DNA from 2 places in the Bacillus cereus group sp. Bce041 genome. Region 2 is predicted to be linked to the other one. Evidence: riboswitches for the same ligand, from Rfam matches in the RefSeq annotation. Region 2 holds a riboswitch; the other holds the start of a gene.

Region 1 (17,272 bases), 960 kb from region 2:
TATGCAATTATGCATAGCATATACACAAAAAGGATAGCTTCATTTTCACGAAACTATCCTTAAAAAATCTTCTTATTTTTTCAAATGATATGGAACTGTCGTAATAACAACATTTCTTTTATAAAGTAAATACGCACGTATGAGTAAACTGGATTGATTATGAAGAATGTTATGCCAACCTTTTTTCGGAATGAACTGTGGTATAACGACCGTAACGCGGTAATTCGATTCACTTGCCTTATATTGCACTGTATCAATGAACTTCGTTAACGGCTGAATAATACTTCTATAATGAGAATGTAATGTAACAAGCCTTACTTCAGGTTGCCACACCTTCCATTTCTCTTCAAATTTCTTTTCCTCTTCTCTGTCAAAAGCAACATATACAGCGATAACTTGATCTGCAGAAAGAGATTTCGCATAGTTCAATGAATTTTCTACTACATGCGTCATACCTGCTACAGGAACGACAATTACATTCCCCTCAATTGGAATAAGAGGTTCACAAGTTTTTAAACTTAATTGATCACCCACTGCATCATAATGCTTCTTAATTCGATGAAACAAGAAGATAATAGCAGGTAAGAAAATAAGAATCGACCAAACTTGTGCAAATTTAGTTAAAAAGAACATGCTCATTACGATAAAACTAATAACTGCACCAATTAAATTAACCGTTAATTTTAAAACCCATCCTTCAGGTTTTTCGCGAAGCCACTTTAATACCATCCCTGTTTGAGAAAGTGTAAATGGAATAAATACCCCTACTGCATATAACGGAATTAAATGTTCTGTTTGTCCTTGGAAAGCTACAATTAAAATAATCGAAGCAACTCCAAGTATTATAATACCGTTTGAGTAACCTAGACGGTCTCCTCTAATCGTAAACATTCTCGGTATGAATTTATCTTTTGCGAGGTTAACCGCTAATAAAGGAAATGCAGAATAGCCTGTATTAGCTGCGAGAATTAATATTAAAGCTGTTGTACCTTGTATGAAATAGTACATGAAATTACGTCCAAATGTTTGTTCAGCAATTTGAGAAACAACTGTTACTTCTTTACTCGGCGTCACTCCGTAATAATAAGCTAAAAATACAATTCCTGAAAATAACACAGCAAGTAATGCACCCATTGCAAGCAATGTTTTTGCAGCATTGTTTGGCGCAGGATCTTTAAAGTTCGGAATTGCGTTTGAAATTGCTTCAACACCTGTTAAAGCAGAACTACCTGATGCAAATGCTCTTAACAGTAAAAACAAACTAATACCCGCAACCGGCGTTCCGATCGGCGTGTGTAAAGTTGGTGAAACGTGACCAGTCAAAATATTATATATGCCTACACCAATTAATATAAATAGGGCTAAAACAAATAAATAAACAGGATATGCTAAAACAGAAGCTGATTCCGTTACTCCTCTTAAATTTAAGATCGTAATAAATATAACAAATATAATCGCAATGATTACATTATGTGCATGTAAACTAGGAAAAGCAGATGTTAGCGCATCTGTACCCGCAGATACACTTACCGCAACAGTTAAAATATAGTCGACTAATAAAGATCCTCCAGCAATTAAGCCTGGATTCATCCCTAAATTTTCTTTTGATACAACATACGCTCCCCCGCCATGCGGATAAGCAAAAATAATTTGACGATAAGATAAAATAAGGGCTGTCAATAATACTAATACCCCAACAGCGATCGGAATGGAATACCAATAAGCGATCGCTCCCACACCTGCTAAAGCAATTAAAATTTGTTCTGGACCGTAAGCAACTGATGACAATGCGTCAGAAGATAAAATAGCTAAAGCTTTCGTTTTATTAAGCTTTTGTTCTCCAAGCTCTGTTGATTTTAACGGTCTTCCAATTAAAAATCTTTTAATAGATGAAACCAATGCTGTCCACTCTCCAATAATTTTGTACGAACTTTTCTGCTTGTTACAGCCAGTAAACGATTTCTTCAGAAAACAAAAAATGTCTACAAGCCATAGCGAAATAGACTTGTAGACATTATTTTTTTTGTCGCACAAGCTCCACCTTCCTTCTCAATATAACGCTTACGAGGTTAGCTGTCGGATTCGGGCCTATGAGTAGCCCTACCTTTTTCAAGGATTCACCCCATCGGATTATGTACTAATCCGTAAAAACGGGTCCCCCGTACCATGCGGTTTCAGCGATTTAGAAAATTGAAACTGTGGATTATAATACTCCTTTATTTTCAAAAAGTAAACAAAAATTTTTAATAAGAAAAAAATTAAAATGATTGCGCATAATCCGCTGAGAAATATACATAATGAATATTAAAAATCCGCAAAGGAGACCCATATGTCTAAAGAAAAGAAGCCTATTTTTTCCGATTCATATTTAGATGCAGTAGCAAATGAAATTAATCAGTTATATGGTAAACGTGAACAGGAAATAAATTTGACAGATAGAACGAAAAGAAATAAATAATTTGTCATACAAAAAAATAAAAAAGATAGCAATACACTTATATATTGCTATCTTTTTTATTTTTTCATACATCTAATTCTATTACAGATTTGTTAAAGGTCATCTCTTCATACACCTTTAAATTTTGATATATAGATTCTAATAATGGTGCCGCTATAGAAAATTTCTCTGCTACATCCAGTAAATATCCTTGCAAGTGCTTCCCTTCAATAAACGAACCCTTTTCCATATCACGTTGCATTGATGACTTCATATCATACGAAATTTTATCAATCGTTTTCATATGTTCCTGGGCAATATTAGCCTTTACTGGAGCTCCTAATACTCTCATGATTTGTACAGATTCCTCAAACACATTACGGATAAAATCACGGCCGCCTTCACTTTCACGGATTGGTCCAATTGGTGCACGCATTAACGTTGTCACACCTGACATTACAGTAATAAATAAATATTTATGCCACATATCTTGCGTAATATTTTCACTTAAAACAAAACTAGATTTCGTACCTGAAAATGCTTTAGAAATATGCTTTACTCTCTCTGAATTTTGAGACTTAATTTCTCCAAACACAAGTCTGTTGGCAGCGCTGGTTTGTACAATTTCTCCTTGATCGTTTAACGTCGTCTCGATAAAGCATAAACCGCCAATTACTTTTTCTTCGCCGAATTCTTTTTGTAATAGCGATAAATGAGCGATACCATTTAACAATGGAATGATTACAGTATTTTCGCCAACAAACGGCTTCAAATCTTGAATTGCCTCGTTTAAGTGATACGCTTTTGTTGAAAATAAAATAACATCAAATGGAGAAGTTCGCTCTTCTTTCGTTATTAATTTCGGTCGGAAGGAAAAATCCCCGTTAACACTTCGGATTACAAGTCCTCTTTCCTCTAATTGTTTTTTCCGTTTACTACGAACAAGAAACGTGACATCTTCTCCCTTCTCGACTAATCTGCCACCAAAAAATCCTCCGACTCCACCAGCGCCTAATACTAAAATCCGCATACAGCATCCCCCTTTTCAAAATACAATTTTATAACTTTTAGTATACATAACATTATACATGTTCCCTGCTAAATAAGCTGAATTTTCACTCTCAATTGAGTATAAAAGAGTGGTTATTTTCAAATAAATTTGGGCATGTTGTTTCTATAGCATATATGGAAAGGACACAATGTAGATGGAGGCAATACAATCAATTGAGGAAAAAGGTGTAGCAACAGCTATATTTCAATTTATATTCCCGTTTTCGTTTAAAGCTGGATATGAACAAGAGATGTTCCCTTTCTTACAAAAAAACGATTTTCGTCCTTTTCGGCTCGATCATCTCGATGATGAAAATACATATTATGGGGAGTTTAAAGTTTCACATCAAAATATGGAAGCATACTATCTTTCATTTACAAATAAAATTCTCTTTCCTCACTCAGAGCATCAAAAGGGCTTGCAACGTTATTCAAAGGACCTTAACTTAACTGGACATTTAACAACAAACCTTATTTCAATTCCATTCAAGATACACTCTATTGATGTCACACTTTGTCCTTATGAACTTGGCTTCTTAACAATTCGAACAGAAGTAAACACTGCTCCAAACATGACTTTATCTGAAGCAATCGAATTCGCTGCTCGCTTCCGTGTACTTGAAACTAAAAATGATACAAATGAGACTATTTGTATTGAATGTAACGGAAAAAAGTATTCCCAAGTTGAAAAATTCATTTTTGGTTATTTATTTCATGGTGTAACTGATTTCTTTGAAAAGAAGAGATTAAGAAGTTCATACTTTCAAACCTTCCCTTTCTTCGAAGACCAAAGAATGTACGTCCAAACTTTATTGTCACTAAAAGAAGGTATGGAGCTTAATGAAGTGGATGTTTATCGTACTTCTAGTCTTTCCGGATTAACAAGTGATGGTAAGCCATATGTGAGCGCAAATAACCTTCCTTACATTCATGACTATTTAAAAAAACACGCTTACCAGAGATGGACTCCAAATCGTTATTTCATAATGGAAGAACATATTTTTACATGTGTAACAAATGAAGGAGAACGTAAAATCGCTAAACTTGCTAGTCAAATGTACGGAGAATTTTATTACGCTTTATTATTAAACCTATTCCATAAAATTGTTTTATTAAAAATGGCTAACGCCTATGCTGAGCTAAACATTGAACAAGATACTAATGAAATAGAGAAATTAATTTATTCGATCAATTCGTTCACTGCTAATTATTTTTCTTTAGAATTAGTATCCCAATCACAAAGTGAAGATATTTTCTTTCGTTTAAGAAAACTTTTTAATATTGAGGTTCTATACTCGAACGCGAAACAAAATCTTGATAGTTTGTTTAAATATCAAGAAAATGTCGCCTCTAAAAAAGATAGCCTCTTATTATTAATTTTAACGCTCTACTCTGTAGTGGGCCAAATGTTAGGGTTTACTATGATTGACCTTTTCAGAAACACCGATTCAAACAAAATATCGTCACCTCTTGAATTTTTCGCTCTATTAATTGCGATTAGCGGCATTGTCATTTCACTTATTTTAGGAGCCCAAAGTTTATACCAATGGGGTCTACAGCATAAACGAAGAAAAGCTTGGGTAAAACAAACTGTACTTTCTGCCGTTAAAGAGAAAGAAGATAAAAATTAAAAAAGGTTATTTTCAAATTCTTGGCGCGCTGCATTAAGTGAAATTTTTATGAGCGATTTTCCGATTATATCGGCGCAACTCGAAATATATCAGCGATTTTTTTAATATATCGACTTACCGACAAATGACAGGACCGGATAATAAAAAAAGGGTGCTCCAAAATAAAACTTGGAGTACCCCTTTTATTATACGAATTCAGTTTACTTCCCTGCTTCGATTTGCTCTAATGCAGCAGCTACTTGCTCTTCCGTTAATTCATGTTGTATTACGTAGCGGTTACGTGGACTTACACGACATTCATGAGAACATGCACGTAAATATTTCGCTTCGTTTTCTTCAGAACATAAAATTTTCTTATTACATTCTGGATTTGAACAGTTTACATAGCGCTCACAAGGTTCACCTGTAAAGTGGTCTTTACCAACGATAACATGTTCTTTTTGGTTTACTGGTACAGCAATACGCTCATCGAACACGTAACATTGTCCATCCCAAAGCTCACCTTGTACCTCTGGGTCTTTTCCGTACGTTACAATTCCGCCGTGAAGCTGACTTACATCTTCATAGCCTTCACGAACTAACCAACCAGAAAACTTCTCACAACGAATTCCGCCTGTACAATAAGTTAAAATCTTTTTACCTTCAAGTACTTCTTTATTTTCACGAATCCAATCTGGTAATTCACGGAATGATTCGATATCAGGTTTAATCGCACCTTTGAAGTGACCTAAATCAAACTCATAATCATTTCGTGCATCAATGATAACTGTATCTTCTTGTTTCATTGCTTCATAAAAATCTTTTGGCTCTAAATACTTCCCAGTTATTTCGTGTGGGTTAATGTCATCTTCTAGACGAAGTGTAACTAACTCTGGACGAGGACGCACGTGCATTTTCTTGAATGCATGACCATCAGCTTCATCTATTTTAAATACGATACCGTCAAAACGTGGATCATTGTTCATTGCTTCCATGTATTTCTCTGTTTGTTCTACAGTTCCAGAACAAGTTCCGTTAATACCTTCTTTCGCTACAAGAATTCTTCCTTTTAATTCAAGTGAATTACAAAATTCTAAATGCTCTGCCGCGAATTCTTCTGGGTTTTCAATTGTTGTGTACATGTAATATAGTAATACTCTGTATGGTTTTGTAGTTGCCAATGTATTTCTACCACCTATCTAATTTTTAAAATCATGTATAAGTTAACGTTCATATCAAAACATATATAATAAGAAAATGAATCCCATTTTCTTTTCTTTATACTATTTTCTATCAGTTAACAAAAATAAAAAACAAGATTACACATCAAAACACTATGGTTATGTTGTAATCCCAATATATTATATATCATACAAATGCAATTCCATCAATTAATATGCTGGATTATCGGCTTTATGTTCACATAAATTTCAAAATTGACCCTTTAATTTATTATGTTTCCCCACGTCATCACACCATAAACTCCCAATTTATTTTACGTTATCACACCATCCATTGCATAAAGGCATATAATTTGCATTAAGGAAACTTTCGTGTTCAAATGAAATTATCATATAACATATCTAAATGTATTGAAATAATGAGTAAGAATAAATACAATAATTTCATCAAGTTAACATTTTAAAGGGGAAAACTACTATGAATAAAGATATAACAAAAGATGAACATCTCCCTTCTGAAAGTACAACCGTACAATCAGCTCACTTAGCTTTAAGTGGAGAAACAAAAGGCTGGAAAAGACTGTTACCATTTTTAGGACCCGCTTTTATAGCGTCCGTTGCTTATATTGATCCTGGCAACTTTGCTACAAATATCGCAGCTGGTTCACAATATGGATATTTACTATTATGGGTTATACTCGCCTCTAACTTAATGGCTGTATTAATCCAAACTTTATCAGCTAAATTAGGAATTGCTACAGGAAACAATTTACCCGAAATAGCTCGTGAAAACTTTCCAAAGCCTGTGTCTATCGGTTTATGGATACAAGGTGAACTAGTTATTATGGCTACAGATTTAGCGGAATTTATTGGAGCTGCATTGGGGCTTTACTTACTATTTGGAATCCCGATGCTACCTGCCGCTTTAATTACAGCAGCCGGATCATTTATTATCCTTGAATTTCAACGTAGAGGATTTCGTCCACTAGAAGCTATTATTACAGGAATGATTTTCATTGTAGTAATTGCTTTTGGGATTCAAGTTTTTTATGCAAAACCAGAATTAAGTCCCCTTCTTTCAGGACTATTTATTCCAAAATTCCAAGGTGTAGACAGTATATTACTTGCAGCAGGGATTTTAGGTGCGACAGTTATGCCGCATGCAATATACTTGCATTCTGCATTAACACAACGCCGTGTGGTCGGAACAACTGACGAACAAAAGAAAAAGATTTTTCGTTTCGAATTTATCGATATTATTATTGCAATGGTTATTGCTGGAGCAATTAATGCAAGTATGTTAATTGTTGCTGCTGCACTATTCTTTAAAAACGGCTTGCACGTTGAAGATTTAGATGTTGCTTACACTCAATTTACCAACTTAGTAGGTCCTGTATCAGCTGCTTTGTTTGGAATTGGGCTCTTATCAGCAGGACTATCTAGCTCTTCTGTCGGTACAATGTCGGGTGATATTATTATGCAAGGTTTCATTCGCATGCATATTCCGTTATACTTACGCCGATTTATTACAATGATTCCACCATTAGTTATTATCGCTTTAGGTGTAAATCCAACTTACGCTCTAGTCATGAGCCAAGTCGTCTTATCATTCGGTATTGCATTTGCACTAGTGCCACTTATTATGTTTACAAGTAACAAAAAGATTATGGGTGCACTCGTTAACCACCGTATAACAACATTTATCGCTTGGATAATTGCAGCACTCGTTATCGTTTTAAATATCTTCTTACTGTATCAAACATTTGTAGGGTAATGAAAAAAGGGTATTCCAATTTTAATTTGGAGTACCCTTTTTGGATGAAATGATTTTCTTCTAGTTACCACTTGTGTATGTCCCTCTTTCCGGCATCATGACACCATTTTCAGTTCGAAAGTAAAGTGGCAATCCTTCCGCAAAAAACATACTTACCTTGGACGGATCTTGCCTTTGATGATGAATATGTAAATGCGGCTCACTTGAACTTCCTGAGTTACCGACTTGAGCAAGAAATTCTCCTTCATTTACATGTTGTCCTTCTCTCACATTAATTGATCCTTTCTTTAAATGGGCAAGAATTAAAAATGTGCCCGTTTCATCTAGTCGTAAATAAATATGATTCCCAGCCATTGACTGAAAATTATCCGATCCCGGAACTAAATCTTGTTCATTATTATTAATTGATACAACCGTCCCAGAAGCTGGTGCCATTACTTTCGCTCCATATATTCCGTAATCCTCTAACTTACTACTTTTCACTTCAGCAGGTGGAATGAGAATATCATATGCCCACCTTTCATTTGGTTTTATAACGTGATAGTTCATTTCTAACCGATCACCACCCCAACCTATTAATGCTCGCTCATTCAAAGGAAAACGAACTACTGCTTTAGGACTCATAGATTGTATATCTGCTGGATAAGCAATTCTACCTATATTAGCAAACCAACCGACAGGCCAAGCTCCAATGATAGAAAACAGAATGATTAAAAATAGCGTTCTATCTATCCGCTTTCTAAAAATGCCTTTCCAAAAAAATATTATTACTGATCCTACCAAGAGGAAAACTGAAATAAAACTAAAAGCCTGTATACTCCACCAAACAAAAACTGATGTAACACCATTAGCTACATAAACTAAGATCCAACTTATAATTAAAAAAGAAACTATAATTACTAATAAAAATGCCTTCCACATGTCGCGTCCCTACTCTCATATCCTTTTTCTCAATGATACAAAGTAAAAATTACGACATATAAAAGAAATACTTACGACTTTCTTACTTTTTTATACTGCGGTAATTTCACAGTAAAAACTGTTTCTTTATCGTTACTACGTACAGTGATATCCCCTTGATGGAGATCGGCTATACTTTTTGAAATTGCAAGTCCTATTCCTTTCCCGCCCGTATGAGAACTACGTGATTTTTCACTACGATAAAATTTCTCAAAAACGTAAGGAAGGTCCTCTTTCGGAATGCATTGTCCAAAATTTTTAATTTCTACTTCAACATTCATTGTTTTATTGGAAATTTCAATTGCAATTTCCTTTCCATCTTTTCCATACATAATACTATTACCTATTACATTTTCAAATAGTCTCACTATAAGTGCTACATCAACTTCTACATGCAGCACTTCATCACTTTTAATATAAAAGCTCATATTAGCATCATCTAATTGTGGTACAAAGTCAATCATGATTTGTTCAATTAATGCTTTCATATCTACTTCATCTTTATGTAATTCAATCTCTCTATAATTTATTTGACAGTATTCTAATAAATCATCTATTTGATGTTTTAATTCATAACTTTTTCGCTTTAATATACTTACATACTGTTCACATTCCTCTCCATTCGAATGAAGTTTATTTCCTAACAGGTCCGCATAACCGATTAAAGATGTTACTGGCGTTCGTAAATCATGAGAAATATTACTAATCATTTCATTTTTCATTTCCTGTGATTTTTTTTCATTCTCGATAGACTCTTTTAAGCTTTTCGCCATTCTATTAACATTTGCCGCTAGTTCACCAATCTCGTCATTTTTCAAAATAGGTATATGTATTTCAAAATTACCGTCACTTATTTCCTTCAGGTTCTTGTTAATTTGAGACAACCTTTTCATCAGTGTTTTTGTCATACATGCAAAGTATGTTGTAGTAAAAATCAAAAAAACTATAAAATATAAAAATGAATATTTTTCCTCTAAAACATTAACCTGACTATATATATTTCCAACTAAAATTTGAAACACTATTATACTTACAGTCGCTAACAAGATGCTACATATGAATGCGATAAAAAACTTAGCTCTAATGCCTTGTAATGATTTAATCTTCAATTTTATATCCGACTCCCCAAACATTTTGAATAAACTTCGGTTCTTTTGGATTCTCTTCAATTTTATTTCTCAATCTTGCAATATGAACCATTACTGTATTATTACTTTCATAGGCTCTTTCGTTCCAAACGCTCTCATATATTTCTTCAATTGTGAACACACGATTCCTTGCAGCTGCCATTAAGTGTAAAATATCATATTCAGTTTTCGTAAGATTGATTCTTTCTCCATATAACATTACTGTTCTCGACACTTCATCTATTTCTAAACCTCTAATATTTATTTTCTTTTCCATTACTTGGGGAGCATTTTGATTGAAATATGTATACCTTCTTAATTGAGCTTTCACTCTTGCGATAAATTCAATTGTACTGAACGGCTTCACAATATAATCATCTGCCCCAGTACTAAATCCAATTACCTTATCTACATCCGATGATTTCGCGCTTAAAAACATAATTGGTAAACTATGTTTCTCTCTAATCCTTCTACAAAGTTCTATACCATCCATTTGAGGCATCATAATATCCAAAATAGCAAGTTGAATACTGTTATTATTTATTATTTCTAAAGCCTCTTCTCCGTTATGAGCACTAAAAACTTTAAAACCTTCTTGTTTTAAATTCACATTAATAAATTGAATAATATCTTTATCGTCATCTACAATTAATATCGAATTTTTTTCCATTTCCAAACCTCTTTTTTGAAATATATTCCACATCTAAGTTTATCATAAATCAAATCTACCCTTACACCTTGAATAATCTTTATTTTCAGATTAAATTATATAATAACAAATACATTCTATTTTCATGTGAAAAGGAGCGAAAATATGTTTCCTTTATTAAAAACTGAAAGACTTATTTTAAGAGAACTTACCGAAGAAGATGCACCGCGTATACTACAATGCTTTTCTAATACTAATGTACTGCGCTATTATGGCCAAAAACCGTTACAAGATGTTGATCAAGTGAAACAAATCATTCATAACTTTAAGTTGAGTTACAATGCAAGAAACGGTATAAAATGGGGAATCGAATTAAAAGACAAGAAAGAACTCATCGGTACCATTGGTTTTCACGATTGGTCTTCTGAGCATAAACGAGCCAATATAAGTTATGCCTTTTTGCCTGAACACTGGGGAAAAGGATATGCGACTGAAGCTGTTTCTGAGGTTATATCATACGGTTTCCATACGATTCATTTAAAGCGGATTGGGGCAATTGTATTTCTTGAAAATGAAGCTTCCAATAAAGTGCTATTAAAACTAGGTTTTGAAAAAGAAGGAGTTCTAAAAAATTATATGTATCAAGATGATATCCCATATGATACGAATTTTTACGCTTTATTAAAATCGGTTTAATAGAATTCATGTGTAAAAAACCTTACTTTTAAAAAGTAAGGTTTTTTGTATTTATTCATTAGCAATATAAGCATTCTTATAAGTATAAATACCACCAAATTGATGCTTTTCAATTCCTTTTACATAATCCTTTTGTACATATGCTGAGCCAATATGATAAAGCGGCGCCACCGCAGCATCTTCTAATAATACCTGCTCGGCTTCTCGCAACGCTTTCCATCGATTTTCCGTATCTAGTACAAAATCCGTTTTCGCTTTCTTTATTAATTCATCGTAACGAACATTAGAATAATTCATTTTATTATTCGGATTCCCTGTCGTAAATAACTCTAAATAACTAATTGGGTCTTTATAGTCAGGTCCCCAATTTGCCATAGTTATATCGTAATCACCTATTTGTTCTAACTGTAATTTTTGCTTAAATGGCTGTTGTTTAATTTGTATCGTTAACCCTTGCAAATTCTTCTCTAAATCACCTTTTATATATTCTGCCATACGTATTGCATTATCTTGTTCGAACGTTAAGAACTCTAGGTTTACTTGTTCTACCCCAAGCTCTTTTTTCGCTTCTTCCCAAAGTTTTTTTGCATTTTGCAAATCATATGAGGAAATATCTCCATTTTCTTTTCTAAAATCTTTACCAGTCACTTCATTTACATGACCAACTGGTACAAGTCCACTTGCAGGTTTTGCTCCGTTATTAATAAAGTGAGCAACGAAATCATCTTTATTTAACGCTAATGAAATAGATTGACGCACCTTTTTATTTGCTAACGCGGTATTTTTTTCATTAAAACGAAGCATAGCAATTCCAGGATCACTCGACATATGTAATTCCTTATTCCCTTTATACTTGTCTACAACTTGCGAATTAATAGGTACTCGATCTAAATCTCCAGCTTCATATAAATTTACAGCTGTCATTGTATCCTTTACGATATGAAAGTTTATTTCGTCTAATTTCACTTTCTTTCGATCCCAATATGTAGCATTCTTCTTTAATTGAAACTCTTGTTCATGCTTCCATTTTTCTAATACAAATGGACCGTTATATATGAGATTACTAGGTTCCAATGCATAATTGTTTCCTTGTTCTTTCAAAAATGATTCATGCTGTGGTAAGTATATAGGTAGTGCTAACAACTGTAAAAAATACGGAATTGACTGTTCGAGTTCAACTTCTAACGTATAATTATTTATCGCTTTAACCCCAAGTGCATCAAGAGGCATTGTTCCCTTATTGATCTCTTTCGCATTTTTTACATAAAAGAGCATGGACGCATATTGAGAGGCTGTTTCAGGGTTAATTGCACGTTTCCAAGCAAATGTAAAATCATTTGCTGTTACATTATCCCCATTTGACCATTTTGCATCTTTACGCAAGTCAAATGTATATTTCTTACCATCTTCACTTCTTTTAAACGATTTTGCTATGGCTGGAGTAGGCTGATCTTGATCGTTTAATACATATAACCCTTCAAATATATTCTGCATAATGTGGGCTGATGTACCATCTGTTGTTTTCACAGTGTCCAGAGAAGGAATTTCTTCTGATACTGTTACATTTAACACTTGTTTTTTAACCTCTGTATCACTTTTATTCGCTTTATTATTACAAGCTGTTAATAATAAAGATGTAACAAGTGCCATTACCATTAAATGGCTCTTTTTTCGCTTCATGAGTTGTTCTCCTTAAATATAAAATATTATAAAGCGTAATATATTATAGCAGAAATACTAACAGAAAGATGCGACATTCTTTTGAATATTTATTCGTTCAAGAAAAAAGCTATCCTTTTAAAAGGATAGCTTTTTCAACTGCCACATAATTATCTATCTTTGCAGACCTCGTTTATAACGACGTGCTTCAAATATAATACGCTCTTCATCTAACGTTTTACATTCACCATTCCAAACGACACGTTTTCCGTTAATAATTACATCGCTTATATCTTTACCACTCGCAGCATATACAAGGTGTGATAACACTTCATCTGCTGGTTGTAGATGCGGCTTGTTAGACGGGTCAATCGTAATAAAATCAGCACACTTACCAGCTTCTAGTGACCCGGTTTGTTTCATGCCGATTACTTCAGCAGCTCCTTTTGTCGCAAGTGTAAGAGCTGTTTCAACTGGTAAAGCTGTTGCATCTTGGTGAATACCTTTTTGTAGTAAAGTCGCTATGCGCATTTCTTCAAACATGTCTAAATTATTGTTAGATGCAACACTATCTGTTGCAATTCCTACTTTTATTCCTGCTTCTAGCATCGCTTTTACATTCGCTATACCAGAACCTAGTTTTAAATTACTATTTGGGTTATGTGCTACTCGAACATCATGTTCTGCTAAAAATGCACGCTCATCGTCATTTAATACTACACCGTGTGCAATAACTGTTGGGCGTTTAAACAATCCGCAGCTCGCTGCATATTCTACTGGACGTTTTCCATACTGTGCTTCAATATCACGTACTTCACGCTCTGTTTCAGAAAGATGGATATGAACCATCGTTTGATTCTCTACTGCAATCCGTGCGCACTCTTCTAACAATTCTGTACTACATGTATATGGACTATGTGGTGCAACCATCGTAGTTAACATGCCACTTTCGTTATAGTAACGCTTCACATATTTCTCAGCTTCTTCAATCGCTTTCTTTTCATCGTCTTTCGTTCCGAAGCTAAATAAAGTCCTTGAAACAGCAGCTCGCATCCCGCTCCTTGATACCGTTTCCATAATTGCGTCTTGATCTACTCCAATTGGATTAAACATGTCAGAGAATGATGTTGTACCACTTTTCACCATCTCAAGTAATCCTAATTCCGTACTAGCGACCGCAATTTGGGGAGTAAATTGACTTTCCAGTGGCCAAATTCTCGTCTCAAGCCATGGCTGTAATAACATATCATCTCCAATACCTCTTAGGAGACTCATTACAACGTGTGTATGTGTATTTACAAGCCCTGGTAAAACCCACTTTCCTTTCATGTCAATTACTTCATCTACTTCAAATTCATTAGCGAATTCTCCGCTCTTTACATCTATAATTTGATCATTCTCTACAATGATATATCCATTTTCTATCACTTCGTTTTGTTCATTCATCGTTACAATTGTAGCGTTTACATAAGTTGTTTTCAAAAGTATTTCCCCTTTCAACTCTATGAAGTTCCCTTTAATAAGTTACCACCATTATAGTAACTTATTAAAGATTAAGAGTCAAAAGATAATTTTAATTCTTTCGTTATTTTTCCCTTCAAAATGTTATATTGCTTTTCATTTGTATCTGCAAATGCTTCTTCCCGATTTGACTTTTCATCCATATAATTCAATTTCCCATTGAATTGAGTCTCTGTAAAATCAAATCTCTGCCCATCTATAAAGTTATAAAAGTGCCATACCTCTCTTACTTTTGTCTTTTTAATTTCTCCTCCGTATATGTCTTGAACGACAAGAGCTGTAACACCACATTGTCCCTTTGCTGGGTTTTCAATTGTCCACTTTGAACTCGTTTCAATCGACCACGATTTTATTAGTGCTTCATATATTCTTTTTTCCTTTACATCATCCATTCTAATCTTCCCCTACTATTAATAGTTTTACACATCATATTTCAAAAGAGGCAGTACACGACCCTTAAAGACAGTTGATGGTGTCTCTCCTATTAACTGTGCTCCCATTTTCAAGTAATATCCTTTTGCATTCGGATCACTATCAATTGTAAAACTTTTTAATCCTAGTTCATTGGCTTTTTCTATTACATACTCCCAAAGTATTTTCCCGTAACCTTTTCCTTTGTAATGAGGATGAATGTACAAGAAATCGAGAGCTTTATCATTACGTAAAAATGAGAAAAAACCAATCTTCGCATTATCGTTTACTAAAACATATACAAAATTATTTTTTATGTACTCTTCCGTAATTGTTAAATCTTCCTTACAAGCAAGTATGAATTCTTCACTATAATTCCACGTTGCTTTTGAATGTAGTGCGAGTTCACTTAATTCATTTGCTTCACTTAATTCATTTGCTTCACTTAATAATGCTTCTCTTATCTTCATGATTCTTTTTCCTCACTTTCAATATGTACACTACTAAATTGATTCGGAAAGCACTTCAAAAAAACCTTTAATTTCCATAAAATAGAAATTAATTTTATGAATCTTTATTATAATCAGTACGACTTTCAACAATTTTTTTAAAGAAAAAGAACGCCATCCCTAAAAGTTGGCGTTCTCTTTTTCTAAAATTTAATCTTCAAGCTCACTCATTCGTTTTACTATTTCGTACGATACAAACCTATACAGTTTCTACTACCGCTTCAAGCATTGTTCCATTTTTAGCATAGTTCGTATGCCAAGAAAAAGCTTTTTCTAAAATATGAGGAGTTTGTCCACCTCTTATTTTTGCTTCTTCGTAATAAGCTCGTAGCTGTTCACGATACATTGGATGTGCGCAATTCTCAATAATAAGTTCCACTCTTTCTCTTGGCGCAAGTCCCCTTAAGTCGGCATATCCCTGTTCAGTGACGATAACATCTACATCATGTTCAGTATGGTCTACATGAGAAACGAAAGGAACGATACTTGAAATGTTACCACCTTTCGCAATCGATTTAGTAACAAAGATAGCTAGGCGAGCATTTCTTGCAAAATCGCCAGACCCACCAATACCATTCATCATTTTTGTACCTAAAACGTGAGTAGAGTTAACATTTCCGTATATATCTAATTCTAATGCAGTATTAATTGAGATTAATCCAAGGCGACGAATAATTTCAGGATGATTGGAAATCTCTTGTGGACGCATCATTAATTTGTCACGATATTTTTCAAAGTTAGAAAATACTTGTTGCATTTTCTCTTCAGAAAGCGTGATAGAACAACAAGAAGCAAAATTGACTTTTCCAGCATCCATAAGATCAAAAACTGCATCTTGTAAAACCTCGGAATATACTTCTAAATCTTCAAATTCTGAATCTAACATTCCATGCAATACGGCGTTAGCCACTGAACCAATTCCTGATTGTAACGGCGCTAAACGATTTGTTAATCGGCCTACTTTGACTTCTTCTCGAAGGAATTCTATTAAATGCTGTGCCATAATAACAGTTTCTTCATCCGGAGGAACAATTGTCGATGGCGAATCCAATTGATTCGTAAACACAATTCCCTTTACTTTTTCAGGATCAATTGGAATACCGATTGTTCCAATTCGGTCATCTGTTTTCACAAGCGGAATTGGAAGCCTCTCCCCTTGTTTACCTGGTTCATATAGATCATGTAGCCCCTCTAATTGCGCGGATTGAGCCATATTCATTTCAATAATAATAGACTTAGCATTTAAGGAAAACGCTAAGGAATTTCCAATTGAAGTGGTTGGAATAATCATTCCGTCCTCTGTAATCGCAACCGCTTCCAAAATAGCGAAATCTATATCCAGAACGTCAGCACGGAGTAACTCTGCTGTATGAGACAAGTGTTGATCCACAAATAAAAAGTCTCCGTTATTAATTCCTTTTCGCATAGTCGCGTCAGCTTGGAAAGGTAATCTTTTCCCTAAAATTCCTGCCTCAGCAAATAATTTGTCTACATCCGATCCTAAAGAAGCCCCAGTATAAACATTTACTTTAAAAGATTCATCATTCTTAACTCGGTTTACAAGCGCAAATGGGACTGCTTTTACATCACCTGCACGTGTAAACCCACTTAAGCCTAAAGTCATTCCACTTTGAATCCAGGAAGCTGCTTCTTCAGGTGTAACTACCCGATTTTTTAGACGTTGATCT
Region 2 (7,860 bases):
TTTATTCGAACTTTATTAACAGGCGGGGAGATATTGCTGTTAGATGAACCATTTAGTGCGTTGGATGCTTTAACGAAGACCTCTTTGCAAGAATGGTTGTTTGAACAATGGCAAGAGTGGGAAAAAACAATTTTATTCATTACTCATGATGTTGAAGAAGCGTTATTTCTTTCAAACCGAGTTTTAGTAGTGGAACAGCAGCCGATAACGACTTTGACTGAACGGACTGTACCGCTTGATCATAACAGAACACGAAAAGATTTATATAAACCGGAAGTATTAGCGCTGAAAGATGAGCTTCTTAGTATGTTACAAAGGCAGGTACTTGTGTGATGAACCGATTGAAAGAATTAGTTCCTGCTATTACACTTTCTAGTATTTTACTAGCTGTGTGGGAAATAGGAGCAAGAATTGTAGATGAGATGTACATTTTACCGTCACCTTCTGCGATTTTAATGAAGATATGGAAACTAAAAGACATATTATTTACAGTTCATTTACCTGCAACGTTATACGTCGTTTTAATAGGTGTTGTTATCTCTATCGTATTAGGTGTAGGGCTAGCGATGTTAATGAATGCGAGTACATGGATGGAGAGAGCATTTTATCCATTATTAGTTGCTTCACAAACGATTCCGATTACTGCGCTTGCTCCGCTATTTGTTTTATGGTTTGGATATACAATTTGGAGTAAGGTTGTTGTCACAGTTTTAATTACGTTTTTCCCAATTGCGGTCAATACGTATGATGGACTGCGTAGTACGAAAAAAGAATGGGAGGAGCTCTTAGTTACATATGGAGCAACAAAAAGAGATATTTTTCTTAAATTAAAGTTGCCGTCTGCTCTTCCTTATTTTTTCTCAGCTTTAAAAATTGCAGTTCCGCTTAGTGTTATCGGAGCAGCAATTGGAGAATGGCTCGGTGCACAAGCTGGGCTTGGATATTTCAGTAAGAGAATGATGACGCAGTTAGATGGAGCTGGCGTATTTGCACCTATTGTATTGTTATCATTATTAGCTATTTTCTTCGTCGTAATTATTTCCATATTAGAAAAGAAATTCATTAGTTGGAGGAAGCATTCATGAAATTTTTAAAGCGCATCTTTGTGTTTACATTATTAATTGCAATAATTGCAGGATGTTCGAGTAATTCAGCATCAGACAAAAGTAAAAAAGAGAAAGAAATAACAGTCATGTTAGATTGGTATCCAAATGCGGTACATAGCTTTATCTATGCAGCAATTGAAAAAGGATACTTTAAAGAAGAAGGTGTAAAGGTAAATATTAAATTCCCTTCTAATCCGACTGATCCATTAACGCTGGCAGCAGCAGGGAAGGTGACAGTTGGCTTGTATTATCAGCCAGATGTTGTTATGGCGAAAGCGAATGAGCAAATTCCAGTGAAATCAATTGGGGCTGTCGTACGTTCACCATTAAATCATGTTGTATCACTGAAATCAGCGGGCATTCAATCACCGAAAGATTTAGAAGGAAAAACAGTAGGATACTCTGGAACACCATTAAGTGAGATGTATTTAAAAACGATGGTAAAAGAAGCTGGTGGTAATCCTGATACAGTGAAAGTAGTAGATGTTGGCTTTGATTTAGTACCAGCATTAATTACGAAGAAAGTAGATGCGGTAACAGGGGCATACATTAACCATGAAGTACCTGTTATGCGTCATGAAGGCCATGAACCAGCGTACTTTAATCCAGCTGATTACGGAGTACCAAACTATCATGAGCTTGTGTTTGTAACAGGTGATAAAACGTTGAAAAAAGATAAAGAGGCGTTGCAAGCTTTCTTACGTGGTACGAAAAAAGGCTATGATTTCATGAAGAAAAACCCAGATGAAGCATTGAATATTTTATTAAATCATCAAGAAAAAGAAAACTTCCCACTTGTGCCAGAAGTTGAAAAGGAAAGTATGAACATTTTATTAGAGAAGATGGAAACGAAAGATGAGCCATTCTTATCAGATTCAAAAGAATCTTGGGAGAAACAAAATAAGTGGCTGAAGGACAAAGGAATGACGAAAGAAACCGTCCCAGCCGATGAATTATTCGAAAATATTTTAAAGTAGGCGAATGAATATGAAAAATGAGCTCCACGTAATCTCAAATGGCCATATGCCATTCGAAGAGTTAGTGAATGTAGCGATGCAAGTTGAGAGTGAGATTGATTATTTGCATATTCGTGAGCGTGAGAAGAGTACGAAGGAATTATATGAAGGTGTGGAAAGTCTATTAATGGAGGGCTTTCCAGCTTCTAAAATTGTCATAAACGATCGAATTGATATTGCAATTTTATTAAATATTCCTCGTGTTCAACTAGGATATCGAAGTACAGATGTAAAGTCAGTGAAAGAAAAGTTTTCGTATTTGCATGTCGGTTATTCTGTGCATTCGCTAGATGAAGCAATAGTAGCTTTTAAAAATGGAGCGGATTCACTCGTTTATGGCCATGTATTTCCGACAGATTGTAAAAAAGGTGTGCCAGCGAGAGGGCTTGAAGAAATTTCAGACATTGCAAGGTGTTTATCTATACCGATTACAGCAATTGGAGGAATTACCCCAGAAAACACAGTGGATGTTCTTACTAACGGTGTAAGCGGTATAGCAGTTATGTCTGGAATTGTAAGTAGTAGTAACCCGTATAGCAAAGCGAAATCTTATAAGGAATCAATAAGAAAGTGGGCGGAAAAACATGTGTGAGAAGTATGATGTAGCGATTATTGGTGGTGGTGTAATTGGTAGTTCAGTTGCACATTTTCTAGCAGAAAGAGGACATAAAGTAGCGATTGTGGAGAAGCAAAGTATTGCATCGGAAGCTTCAAAAGCAGCTGCTGGTTTACTTGGTGTTCAGGCAGAATGGGATGCGTATGATCCGCTATTTGAACTTGCTAGAGAAAGCCGAGCTATATTTCCACAACTTGCAGCAGTTTTACGTGAAAAGACGGGTGTTGATATTGGATATGAAGAAAAAGGAATTTATCGTATTGCTCAAAATGAAGATGAGAAGGAAAGAATTCTTCACATTATGGATTGGCAGCAGAAAACAGGTGAAGATTCTTATTTTCTAACGGGAGACCATGTGCGGGAAAAAGAGCCATATCTATCCGAATCTATTATAGGAGCAGTATATTATCCGAAAGACGGTCATGTTATTGCACCAGAGCTTACGAAAGCATTCGCACATTCTGCAGCGATTTCCGGTGCTGATATATATGAACAGACAGAAGTATTTGATATCCGTATTGAAAATAATAAAGTGACTGGAGTTATTACAAGTGAAGGTATTGTCACATGTGAGAAAGTCGTTATTGCAGGAGGTTCATGGAGCACGAAGTTACTCAGTTATTTTCACCGCGATTGGGGTACATATCCAGTTAAAGGAGAAGTGGTTGCGGTAAGAAGTAGAAAACAACTTTTAAAAGCACCTATTTTTCAAGAAAGATTTTACATTACTCCAAAGCGCGGTGGACGTTACGTAATTGGGGCAACAATGAAGCCACATACGTTCAATAAAACTGTGCAGCCAGAAAGTATAACTTCTATATTAGAGCGTGCTTATACAATATTGCCAGCTTTAAAAGAAGCAGAATGGGAAAGCACGTGGGCAGGATTAAGACCACAATCGAATCATGAAGCTCCTTATATGGGAGAGCATGAAGAAATAAAAGGTTTATATGCTTGCACGGGCCATTATCGAAACGGTATTTTATTAAGTCCTATTTCTGGCCAATATATGGCTGATTTAATAGAAGGAAAGCAAGAGAATCATTTGCTAGATTCATTGCTTTCTAGAAGAGTTTAGAAAGGGGATGGAAGTTTGAATTTAAAAATTAATGGTAACCAAATTGAAGTGCCAGCGAGTGTAAAAACAGTAGCTGAGCTACTTACACATTTAGAGCTAGATAACAGAATTGTTGTAGTAGAGCGTAATAAAGATATTTTACAAAAAGATGATCATACAGATACATCTGTTTTTGATGGAGACCAAATTGAGATTGTAACTTTCGTAGGAGGCGGTTGATTATGTTAAACATTGGACCATTTTCATTTCATTCTAGACTTTTATTAGGAACAGGTAAATTCCCTGATTTTGACGTACAGCAAAAGGCAATTGACGTTTCTGAAGCTGAAATTTTAACGTTTGCAGTACGTCGTATGGATATCTTTGATGCAAAGCAACCTAATTTATTAGAGAAACTTGATGTGAAAAAATATACGTTATTACCAAATACAGCAGGAGCAAAAAACGCTGAAGAGGCTGTTCGTATTGCAAAATTAGCAAAAGCTTCTGGGCTTTGTGACATGATAAAGGTAGAAGTTATTGGTGATGATAGAACGTTATTACCTGATCCGGTAGAAACATTAAAGGCATCTGAAATGTTACTGGAAGAAGGATTTATCGTACTTCCGTATACATCTGATGATGTTGTATTAGCACGTAAATTACAAGAGCTTGGCGTGCATGCGATTATGCCAGGAGCATCTCCAATCGGATCAGGACTTGGTATTGTAAATCCATTAAATTTGAGCTTCATTATTGAACAAGCGACAGTACCAGTTATCGTTGATGCCGGTATTGGTAGCCCAGCTGATGCGGCATTTGCAATGGAATTAGGAGCAGATGGCGTGTTATTAAATACAGCTGTATCAGGAGCAAAAGATCCTATTAAAATGGCACAAGCAATGAAATTAAGTATTGAAGCAGGCCGTTTAGGATTTGAAGCAGGTCGCATTGCACGTAAGCGTTGTGCAACTGCAAGTAGTCCTTTAGAAGGAATGAGCGTAGTTGAATAATCGATATTCTCGCCAAGAACTATTTTTTCCAATTGGAGAAGAAGGACAGCAAAAGATAAGAGAAAAGCATGTGCTTATTATCGGTGCAGGTGCATTAGGTAGTGCAAATGCAGAGATGTTTGTAAGAGCAGGTGTTGGCAAGATAACAATTGTTGACCGTGATTATGTAGATTGGAGTAATTTACAAAGACAACAATTGTATGCAGAGAGCGACGTAAAGAATAATCTTCCAAAAGCTATAGCGGCTAAAAAACGTTTAGAAGAGATTAATAGTGATGTAACAATAGAAGCTCTCGTTCAAGATGTAACAGCTGAAGAGCTAGAAGAACTTGTTATAAATGTTGATGTAATTATTGATGCGACTGATAATTTCGAAACGCGTTTTATTGTAAATGATATATCACAAAAATATTCTATTCCATGGATTTACGGTGCATGTGTAGGTAGTTACGGTCTTTCTTACACAATCCTTCCTAGTAAAACACCATGTTTATCATGTTTATTACAGTCGATTCCGCTTGGCGGGGCAACATGTGATACAGCGGGTATTATATCACCTGCTGTATCTCTTGTCGTTTCTCATCAAGTAACAGAAGCTCTTAAACTGTTAGTAGAAGATTACGAATCACTTCGAGATAGGCTTGTATCGTTTGATATGTGGAAGAATGAGTATTCATGTATGAATGTACAAAAACTTCGCCAGCATAATTGTCCTTCATGCGGAGAGAATGCATTATATCCGTATTTAAATAAAGAAAACACATCAAAAACAGCAGTTTTATGCGGGCGAAATACAGTTCAAATTAGACCACCTCATAAAGATGAAATGAATTTTGAACAATATAAAGAGTTGTTGGAAGGTCGTGTAAATGATTTAAATATAAATCCATATTTACTATCATTTTCTGTTGAAGACAAGAGGTTAGTAGCCTTTAAAGATGGCCGTGTGCTCGTACATGGAACGAAAGATATAAGCGAAGCAAAAACGATTTATCATCGCTATTTTGGATAGAAAAGGATGAGTGGGATGAAAGTGAATAAAGCTTTAACAATTGCAGGGTCTGATAGCGGCGGCGGTGCTGGAATTCAGGCAGATTTAAAAACATTCCAAGAGCTTGGTGTATACGGAATGACGGCTATTACGGCAATTACTGCTCAAAACACGCTTGGCGTTCAAGGGGTATACCCTGTTCCATTAGAAGGTATTACAGAACAGCTGAATTCAATTGGTACGGATGTAACACCAGATGCAGTGAAACTAGGAATGTTATTTAGTAGTGAAATAATTCAAATTGTTGCAGAACAAATTAAAAAGTTTGGCTGGAATAATATTGTGCTAGATCCCGTTATGATTGCAAAAGGCGGTGCATCATTATTACAGCAAGAAGCAGTTCAAGCATTAAAAGAATATTTATTACCAGTAGCAACTGTTATAACACCGAATGTCCCAGAAGCAGAAGTGTTAACTGGGATGGAGATTCATAATGTTGAAGATAGTAAGGAAGCTGCAAAAGTATTGCATGAATTAGGTGCTAAATATGTGCTTATGAAGGGCGGACATGCAGAATATCAAGGGAATGAAGTAATTGATTTCCTCTTTGATGGAGAAAAATTTATTGAGTTTAGAAGCGAGCGAATTCCTTCAAAGCAAACGCATGGAAGTGGGTGTACATTTGCTTCAGCGGTTACAGCAGGACTTGCGAAAGGATACTCAATTGAAGATGCTGTTCAAGAAGCAAAACGATTTATTAGTATAGCAATTGAAGAGCCATTGAATATTGGTAGTGGTCATGGACCGACGAATCATTTTGCGTATAAAGTGAATAGAACGCGTGTATAGATAAGTGAAAAGCCAGTTTTATAACTGGCTTTTTTTCTGTTTACTTTTTCAAAATACAGGAGTAATATATCAGCCAGAATACATTTTTTTGTAAACGCTGAGTCCAATTATATGGAGCGGAGGAACCAATTTGTGCAGTGTCACTAGGGGTGAATCTTTCAAGTTTGAAAGTAGGGCTACTCTCAAAGTCCGAATCCGACAGCTAACTTCGTAAGCGTCTTGAGAGAGGACGGTGCCATGATGGATACATCACTTCATCGATCTGATTAGTATAGGGGAATATCAATCTATGTTTGATTTCTTTTATACTAAGGAGGATGAGGTACATGGAACTAACACTTATTTGTGTTGGAGAAGAAAGTAAGGTAAATAGTTTAAGAGATTTAGTATCATTTCAACATGAGTTAATTATTTTTACAGCAAATGAAGAGATAGCGGCTGAAGTTAGGAATTGTGGGTTTGATTGGACTTATAGCTGCAGTAAGGAGCAGGACTTTACTAGTATTTGTGAGTGTATTAAGAAGGTGATTTTACTAGGGGATGAGCTTCCAATCGTTAGTTTTTTCACAGAACACATTCGCTTTTCTTTTCAAGCACCTATTACTGTTGTTACAAGGAATAAACGATATCCAGCGAGGCTCTATGAAACAATTGGAGCTAAGTTTGTCGTGTTTACAAATTGTGATAATATTTCTTTTTTATTTTTTGAATAGGGCGGGGGAAGAAATGATGAAGGTACTATTACTTGGAGATATAGCAAATCGTTGGGCAGTATCGGTAGAGCGAGTTCAAGAATTGGTTCAGATCGATCCCCTTTTTCCAGGGCCGTATATTATATTACCATCAAAAGATGCTTTGTATTTAGAGGTAGATATTACCGAGTATGAGCAGCTACATGCAGAATTGACACAAGTTTATATTCGCGGGAGAAATTTACGTGCATTTTTACGAGGAGAATAAAGGTTGAATAAAAAAGAGCGAATGCTGAGTGCAACAAGCTATGCACTTCATGTCATTCGCTCTTTTATTTCATATTTAAAAGGTCATTTTTAAGAAAAGAGAAGAGAAATAAAGAAAATAGATGAAATAATAGTAATAATCTTCAATGTAAGCGTTTAAATAAATGTAAATATTATTATTTTCAGTAATTTACTCCTTTACAAGTGAAATATAGAGGAGTATATTTACTCTCATAAATCATTCATAAAATTT

The links. Region 2 has a riboswitch for cyclic di-AMP ahead of ACUN13_RS11505 (hypothetical protein). Riboswitches for the same ligand answer to the same signal wherever they lie in the genome.
Region 1: linked by a shared signal. The riboswitch ahead of ACUN13_RS06415 (APC family permease) and the one ahead of ACUN13_RS11505 (hypothetical protein) in region 2 are both predicted to bind cyclic di-AMP.

What each region holds. Positions count from the first base shown of each region.
Region 1 covers NZ_JBQXON010000002.1:93,010-110,281, forward strand. Annotated here, with positions in the region: gene ACUN13_RS06415 (APC family permease) at 73-1,899, opposite strand; cyclic di-AMP (ydaO/yuaA leader) riboswitch at 2,044-2,190, opposite strand; gene ACUN13_RS06420 (hypothetical protein) at 2,330-2,458, shown strand; gene panE (2-dehydropantoate 2-reductase) at 2,523-3,467, opposite strand; gene ACUN13_RS06430 (hypothetical protein) at 3,643-5,118, shown strand; gene trhO (oxygen-dependent tRNA uridine(34) hydroxylase TrhO) at 5,319-6,278, opposite strand; gene ACUN13_RS06440 (Nramp family divalent metal transporter) at 6,757-8,052, shown strand; gene ACUN13_RS06445 (M23 family metallopeptidase) at 8,113-8,973, opposite strand; gene ACUN13_RS06450 (HAMP domain-containing sensor histidine kinase) at 9,045-10,145, opposite strand; gene ACUN13_RS06455 (response regulator transcription factor) at 10,111-10,809, opposite strand; gene ACUN13_RS06460 (GNAT family N-acetyltransferase) at 10,954-11,484, shown strand; gene ACUN13_RS06465 (peptide ABC transporter substrate-binding protein) at 11,536-13,164, opposite strand; gene ACUN13_RS06470 (bifunctional S-methyl-5'-thioadenosine deaminase/S-adenosylhomocysteine deaminase) at 13,318-14,643, opposite strand; gene ACUN13_RS06475 (YunG family protein) at 14,697-15,056, opposite strand; gene ACUN13_RS06480 (GNAT family N-acetyltransferase) at 15,084-15,545, opposite strand; gene ACUN13_RS06485 (acetyl-CoA hydrolase/transferase family protein) at 15,784-17,272, opposite strand, start outside.
Region 2 covers NZ_JBQXON010000002.1:1,061,683-1,069,542, reverse strand. Annotated here, with positions in the region: gene ACUN13_RS11550 (ABC transporter ATP-binding protein) at 1-333, shown strand, start outside; gene ACUN13_RS11545 (ABC transporter permease) at 333-1,085, shown strand; gene ACUN13_RS11540 (ABC transporter substrate-binding protein) at 1,082-2,083, shown strand; gene tenI (thiazole tautomerase TenI) at 2,094-2,714, shown strand; gene thiO (glycine oxidase ThiO) at 2,707-3,816, shown strand; gene thiS (sulfur carrier protein ThiS) at 3,832-4,035, shown strand; gene thiG (thiazole synthase) at 4,038-4,808, shown strand; gene ACUN13_RS11515 (thiazole biosynthesis adenylyltransferase ThiF) at 4,801-5,820, shown strand; gene thiD (bifunctional hydroxymethylpyrimidine kinase/phosphomethylpyrimidine kinase) at 5,836-6,648, shown strand; cyclic di-AMP (ydaO/yuaA leader) riboswitch at 6,734-6,881, shown strand; gene ACUN13_RS11505 (hypothetical protein) at 6,975-7,361, shown strand; gene ACUN13_RS11500 (hypothetical protein) at 7,375-7,608, shown strand.